Regions from separate parts of the Blastococcus sp. OS1-29 genome, predicted to be linked through region 1. Evidence: riboswitches for the same ligand, from Rfam matches in the RefSeq annotation. Region 1 holds a riboswitch; the other holds the start of a gene.

Region 1 (3,197 bases):
GACCGAGCAGGCCAATCCGCCGATCGGGGCGTTCGAGCGGCAGTACGGGAGCACTCCGGACGTCGTCGTCGCGGCCGCCGGGACCGTCGTCGCGGGTCTGGCCGCCCACAGGGTGACCTCGACCCTCAAGCACTTTCCCGGGCTCGGCCGGGTGCAGCAGAACACCGACACGAGCGCGCACGTGGTCGACTCCGCGACCACCGCCGGGGACGCGCAGGTGACCGCGTTCGGTCGGCTGGCGTCCTCACCGGCCCGGCCGTTCGTGATGGTGTCGTCGGCGATCTACAGCCAGATCGACCCGACCACCGAGGCCGTGTTCTCCCCCGTCGTCCTCACCGACCTGCTGCGGGGGCAGCTGGGCTTCACCGGTCCGATCATCACCGACGACGTCGGGAGCGCGAAGGCGGTGCAGGCCGTGCCGGCCGGCGAGCGCGCGGTCCGGTTCCTCGCCGCCGGGGGCACCCTGGTGCTGTCCGTCGACGCCACGGTCGTCCCGGACATGATCGACGCCGTCCTCGCCCGCAGCGCCGCCGACCCGGCCTTCGCCGAGCAGGTCGACGCGGCCGTACACGTCGCGCTACTGGCGAAGGCGCAGGCAGGGCTACTGGGCTGAGCAGACAGCGGTCCCGGCCCCGTCCAGAGGCTCACCGCGAGCTTGCCAGCGGTGAGGGGGGGTCCTTGCTCAGTACCAGCCGGTGGACTGCGAGTGGCTCCACGCGCCGCACGGCGAGCCGTACGCCTTGTCGATGTAGACCAGTCCGGCGTCGATCTGGCGGTAGCCGTCGGAGGTCTTGGCGATGCCGGTGCCCGCCCAGGTGGAGTCCAGCAGCTGCGGGATGCCGTACGCGCTGCTGCTCGGGTTCTGCGCGTTGGGGTTCCAGCCGCTCTCCTTGCCCCACAGGTTCTCGAGGCAGCCGAACTGGCCGCTGCCGACCTTGTTCATCGCGTAGTCCTTGTACGACCCGGACGGCGCAGCCGGCGCGGACGTGCCCTGGCCCGGGCGGGCGGCGGCGGCCTCGGCCTGGGCCTGCGCGGCGGCGGCCTGTTCCGCGGCCACGCGGGCGGCCTCGTCGGCGGCGACCTTCGCGGCGTCCGCGTCGGCCTGGGCCTGCGCGGCGGCCGCGCGGTCGGCGTCCCGCGCCCCGCGGCTGGCGGCCAGCTGCTCCAGCGGGCGGACGGCGTCGCTGGGGCTGAGGTCGGACTTCGCGGCGGCCAGGTCCAGCTGGGTGGCGATGCTCACCGACCGGGAGTCCGCGTGCGCGGCCGGCTCGCCGGCGGTGAGGACGTTGACCATGAGCGCCCCGGCCGTCGCGACGGTGAGGTAGAGGGCGGGACGGCGTGCAGGGGCAATGGTGCGGAGGTTCATGGCGTGCGGGTGCTCCGAGACATCGGGCGCAGCGGACCGGAGCAGGGCACCGGCGTACGACTGCGGACGTGTGAGGTGCAGCGGCCGACCGGGTCAGCAGACCCGGATCAGCGCAGGCAGATCTCTGCCAGGTGCCCGCGGAGTTCTCCGGGCGGGCTGCTGCTCCGTGCAGGGTGGGCCCGTGGACGCGCCACGGGGCGGCTCTCCGTTCCTTCCACGGCCGCCTACCGAGTTAGCTGACGGATTCGGGCGGGAAGCAGCCCTACCGGCTCTCGAGCCAGGCTCGAGGGCGGGATTCACCCCAGTACTACGGTGGGTCCCCGGCTCGCCCGCATGGGCGACTCGGCGGCGCCCGGCACGGACCCCCCGGTCTGGGGAGTCGACTACCTACCGGACGCAGCCACGCTAACCGCCGTTATCGACTCGTGACAATCGAATCGGCGAAATTCCTCACGTGATGCATGTCGCCCCGTCCGATCAGGGCAACCGCCACACCGTCGTCCGGCGAACCTGCGGCCCCTCGGTGTCGGGCACGTCGAAGGTTGCCACCTCCACCAGGCCCTCCCGCGGCACGTAGGGCCGGCCGGGGTCGCCGAGGTAGACCGCCGCGCCCCCGAGCCACGCCCTGCCCAGGTACGGCAGCACCCGCGCGGTCATCTCCCGGTCGTAGCAGACGTCCCCGGCCAGGATCACCTCGATGGCCGGATCCGGTTCGGTGTCCAGGAGGTCGCCGACGACCTCGACGGGGCCCACCCCGTTGAGGTCGGCGTTGACCGCGATCGCCGTCCGGCCGCAGGGATCGACGTCGCTGGCGAGCACCCGCGCGGCACCGGCATGCAGCGCGGCGACCGCGACGAGACCGCTGCCCGCGCCCAGGTCGAGCACGCTGCGGCCGGCCACGACGTCCGGGTGATCCAGCACGTACCGGGCGAGGGCCTGCCCGCCGGGCCACGCCGCGGCCCAGAACGGCGGGTCGGAACCGGGGTCGACATCGCCGGCCTCCAGCGCCTCCCACAGGGCCACGACGTCGTCGGCCACCTGCAGGCGGACCTCCGGCACGAGGGAGGGGCGACCGGGCCGGGTGTGCGCGCGCACGAAATCGGGAGACACGGATCGCTCGGCAGTCACTCCGTCACTCCACCTCCGCGTGTGGCCGGACGGCCTGCCCGGCGGGCGATGAGCTTCCAGTAGCTGCCCGGCATCAGCCGCACGAGGACGTCGGGGATCTTCGCGCTCGCGCCGATGAGCAGCCGGGGCCGGCGCTTCTCGATCGCGGCGACGATCTGCGCGGCGGCATCCTCGGGCGGCATCCGCAGCAGCTTGGCGAACTGCTTGCGCCCCTGCTCGTACTCCTCCACCGAGACGCCGGAGCCGGTGCGGGCCGACTCGGCGATCCGGGTCCTGATCCCGCCGGGGTGCACCACGGTCACCCCGACCCCGTCGTCGGCCAGTTCGTGCCGCACGGACTCGCTGAACCCCCGGACGGCGAACTTGCTCGCCGCGTAGGCGGCCTGCCCCGCCGGCGCGAAGATGCCGAACACGCTGGACACGTTCACCAGGTGCGCGCCCCGGTGCGACTTGAGCACGGGCAGGAAGGCGTGGGTGAGCCGGACGACGGAGCGGAAGTTGACCGCCATCACCCAGTCGAACTCCTCCAGGGTCACCTGGTCGAAGCGGCCGCCGAGGGCGACGCCCGCGTTGTTGACCAGCAGCGTCGTCCCGGGGTGGGCGGCGGCCAGGGCCTCGGCGGCGGCGTCGGTGGCCTTGTCGTCGGACAGGTCGACCACGTAGGTGTCGACGGCGAGCCGCGGATGCTGCCGGCGCACCGCCG
Region 2 (3,197 bases), on a different contig from region 1:
GATCTGCGCGTCGGGCAGCTGCTCGAGGACCGTGTCGTACACGACGATGCGCCGGGTGGAGCCGAACCCCGAGACGTAGGCGTTCAGCGCCGTCGTCCGCCGGCTGGCGTCGGACACGAGCACGTCCTGCACGGGAGCGCCGCTCTTCTCCGCCAGCGCGAGCAGCTCGCTGCGCAGCGGACCGGCGGGCATTGGCTGGAACCGGTTGAAGGCGGGCTCGATGACCAGCGGCCACAGAAAGGAGCCCACGACCACGAGTGCCGCGGCCCCCAGCGCGGCCCAGGCCCACCAGGTGCGTGGCACCCGGCGGGCGAGCCAGACGAGCGCAAGCAGCCCGACGGCGGTCAGGCCGGCGTCGATCGCCGTGCTCACCGCCACGTCGCGCAGCCACAGCCACCAGCCGCGGGTGGAGAGCCCGTAGCGGTGCCGCACCATCTCCCCGTAGGCCGCGAGCGGCAGGGTGGCGAGCCGGCCGACCAGTATCAGGGCCGCCACGCCCAGCAGGACCTGCCAGGCCCAGCCGCCCCCGAGCGGCCGTGCCACGGCCCGGACCAGGCGGCCGCCGAGGGCGGTGAGCCCGAGGATCCCGGCGACGACGAGCCCGAGCGCCAGGGACGCCAGGGAGGCGGGCCGGACCAGGGCGGCGAAGGCGTCCGCCCGGTGCAGTTGCGCGGCCGACAGCGCGGCGGTGGGGTCGAGCGGCGCGTGGCCACCGGGCGGCTCGGGCAGGACCGTCCAGGGCGTCCGGGCGACGATGACGACGGCCAGCGCGACGGCGAGGACGAGCGCCGTGACCAGCGCGGCCCGGGGGGCGCCCGTCGGCCGGCTCCAGCTCATCGACCCGATCCTAGGGCGGAACGCCGGGAGGGCCGGTGCCCCGGGCGGGTCCCCCGCCCTCCCGGGACGTTCGGCTCGCTCAGCCGATGCGGCGAGCGCTGTTGTAGCTGCCCATCGAGTCCAGGCTCGCGACCTTGACCGGCTGGCCGGAGGTCGAGGCGTGGACCATCTGGCCGTTGCCGATGTACATGCCCACGTGGCTGACCGGGCTGTAGAAGAACACCAGGTCACCGGGCTGCAGCTGGTCGCGGGAGACGGGCGTGCCCATTCCGGCCTGGCTGCTGCTCGAGTGCGGCAGGCTGATGCCGGCCGCGGAGTACGCGTACTGCGTCAGCCCGGAGCAGTCGAACGCGTCCGGACCGCCGGCGCCCCAGACGTAGGGGTCACCGACCTGTGCGAGCGCGGTGTCGACGGCCTTCTGCGCGGCGCCGCTTGGTGCGACCACCCCGCTCGGCGCCGCCTGCGTGTCGCCGTGCGACGCAAGCACCTGCTGCTGCTGCGGCGCCGTCAGTGAGTCGTACTGACGCTGGTAGTCGGCGATCTTCGCCTGCAGGTCCTTCTGCTGCGCGGAGACGTCGTCGTAGGACTTCTGCGCCTTCGTCTGCGCCTCGTCCGCGCCGGCCTGGGCCGTCTTGGCCTGGGCGGCAGCCGTGGCGATCTGCGCGACCTGCTCGTTCGTGTGGCCCGCGATGGCGTCGAGGGTGCCGAGCTGGTGGACGAACTCGTCGGCCGAGCTGCTCGTGAGCAGCACGTCCAGACGCGTGAGGGTGCCACCGGTGTAGGCCGAGCGCGCCAGCTGCCGGATCTGCGGCCCGAGTGCGTCGAGCTGCGACTGAGCCGCGGCGGCGGCCTGGTCGGCGGCAGCGACGGCGGCCTGCTGCTGGTCGAGCTGGACCTTGGCCTCGTTGACCTGCTCGGTGACGACCTCCAGCTGACGGCTGGCATCGGCGACGAGCTGGGCGACCTGGGCGGAGCTGGTCGCATCGCTGGGCGCTGCGGCAGCGCTGCTCGGCAGAGTGGTGACCGCCATAGCGACGGCGGCGCCGACGAGCAGGCCGGACCGGATCCGACCGAGTCGGGGAGCGGTGAACAGTGTGGGGGCGTGCTTCAGTTGAGCGTGAGGGGTCGCCACGTGCGGCGGCACTCCGTTTCTTCCTCTGCAACCGCCTACCGAGTTAGCTGACGGGTTCGGGCTGGGAAGACTGGCCCTATCCCCTGCTCACCGGCGAGCCGGCCCTACAGGAGAACTCACCCCAGGACTGCGGTGGGTCCCCGGTTCGCCGTCGGACGCCACTGCGGCGCCCTCGGGCAATTCGGCGGTGCCCGACCGAGGCCACCCTTCAACGGGCGACGACCACTCAGCCGAACGGCGACGACCCTACGACCGTGATGCTGCCGTGACAAACGGAAGTCCCTGCGACTGGCGTGACGAGAGTCGCATTTGGTCTCATCGTTGCTGGTCAGCGGCATGTCGTTACCGGAATGTGACCTGAACCGGACCGGTCCGTCCGCGCTCGTTCAGCCCGTCCGGCGACCGTTTCGGGAGTCCTCGCCGCCCCCTCCGCGGTGTCGCAGCGGAGGCACGAGACCGACCTCCGCGAGCGCCCGGACCGCGCGGCGCTCCACCTCGTCGAACTCCACCACCACGCCGGCGGGCGGGACGACGACGTCCTCCGCGGTGGCCTCCGGCCGTGCGTCCCGGGCCCGGCCCGACATCGGGACCACCACCGGGTCGACGCCCTGCCAGCCCGGTGGGGCACCGAGCAGGACGGTGACGACGCAGTCGGCGCATCCGGCGCCCCGCGCGGTGCAGGTGTTGCAGTCGATCAGCATGGATTCGCTCCTCCGTGAGTTGTCCGCACGGTAGGAGCAGCCACCGACAATTCCGGTCGCAGCCGGGCTCAGGTGCCCGCGTACTCCCAGTGCCACGGCTCTTCGCGGCCGTGGCCGGGCTCGGCCCAGTCGGGGTGGAGATAGCCGTACCGGCCGGCATTCGCCTTCATCCAGCCGTACTGCGCCGTCCCGTAGTGGTCGATCCCGCCGCACAGGTCCACCGCCAGCCCCCAGCCGTGGTTGCTGGTGCCGGGCACCGCGGCCAGCGTCGGTTTCTCGCCGTACAGGCGCACCTGGCTGGCGTAGGTGCGGTAGGAGTCGGTGATGCAGATCGGGGAACCGAACGCCGCCGCGAAGGCCGCCGACATGGCCCGGTAGGCCGCCGCGGCGTCGCACCGCAGCTGGTGTCCGCCCACGCCCAAGGGGCACATGGCGCTCGGCGGGATGAGCCCGTTCGGATAGCCACCCCACTGCCGGGCGCCGTCGTAGCTGGGCGGATAGACGGTGTTGCCGCACTCCATCCGCAG

What was found. A riboswitch is a leader RNA that binds a small molecule or an ion and turns the genes downstream of it on or off. The one in region 1 is predicted to bind cyclic di-AMP.
Region 2: it holds a riboswitch for cyclic di-AMP, as region 1 does, so the genes downstream of both, AC2H4J_RS16355 (C40 family peptidase) here and AC2H4J_RS04955 (aggregation-promoting factor C-terminal-like domain-containing protein) in region 1, are expected to answer to the same signal.

The regions. Positions count from the first base shown of each region.
Region 1 covers NZ_JBXXJK010000002.1:34,216-37,412, reverse strand. Annotated here, with positions in the region: gene AC2H4J_RS04960 (glycoside hydrolase family 3 N-terminal domain-containing protein) at 1-613, shown strand, start outside; gene AC2H4J_RS04955 (aggregation-promoting factor C-terminal-like domain-containing protein) at 683-1,366, opposite strand; cyclic di-AMP (ydaO/yuaA leader) riboswitch at 1,573-1,724, opposite strand; gene AC2H4J_RS04950 (class I SAM-dependent methyltransferase) at 1,844-2,476, opposite strand; gene AC2H4J_RS04945 (SDR family NAD(P)-dependent oxidoreductase) at 2,491-3,197, opposite strand, start outside.
Region 2 covers NZ_JBXXJK010000006.1:107,576-110,772, reverse strand. Annotated here, with positions in the region: gene AC2H4J_RS16360 (M48 family metallopeptidase) at 1-837, opposite strand, end outside; gene AC2H4J_RS16355 (C40 family peptidase) at 917-1,969, opposite strand; cyclic di-AMP (ydaO/yuaA leader) riboswitch at 1,987-2,148, opposite strand; gene AC2H4J_RS16350 (hypothetical protein) at 2,356-2,670, opposite strand; gene AC2H4J_RS16345 (D-alanyl-D-alanine carboxypeptidase family protein) at 2,739-3,197, opposite strand, start outside.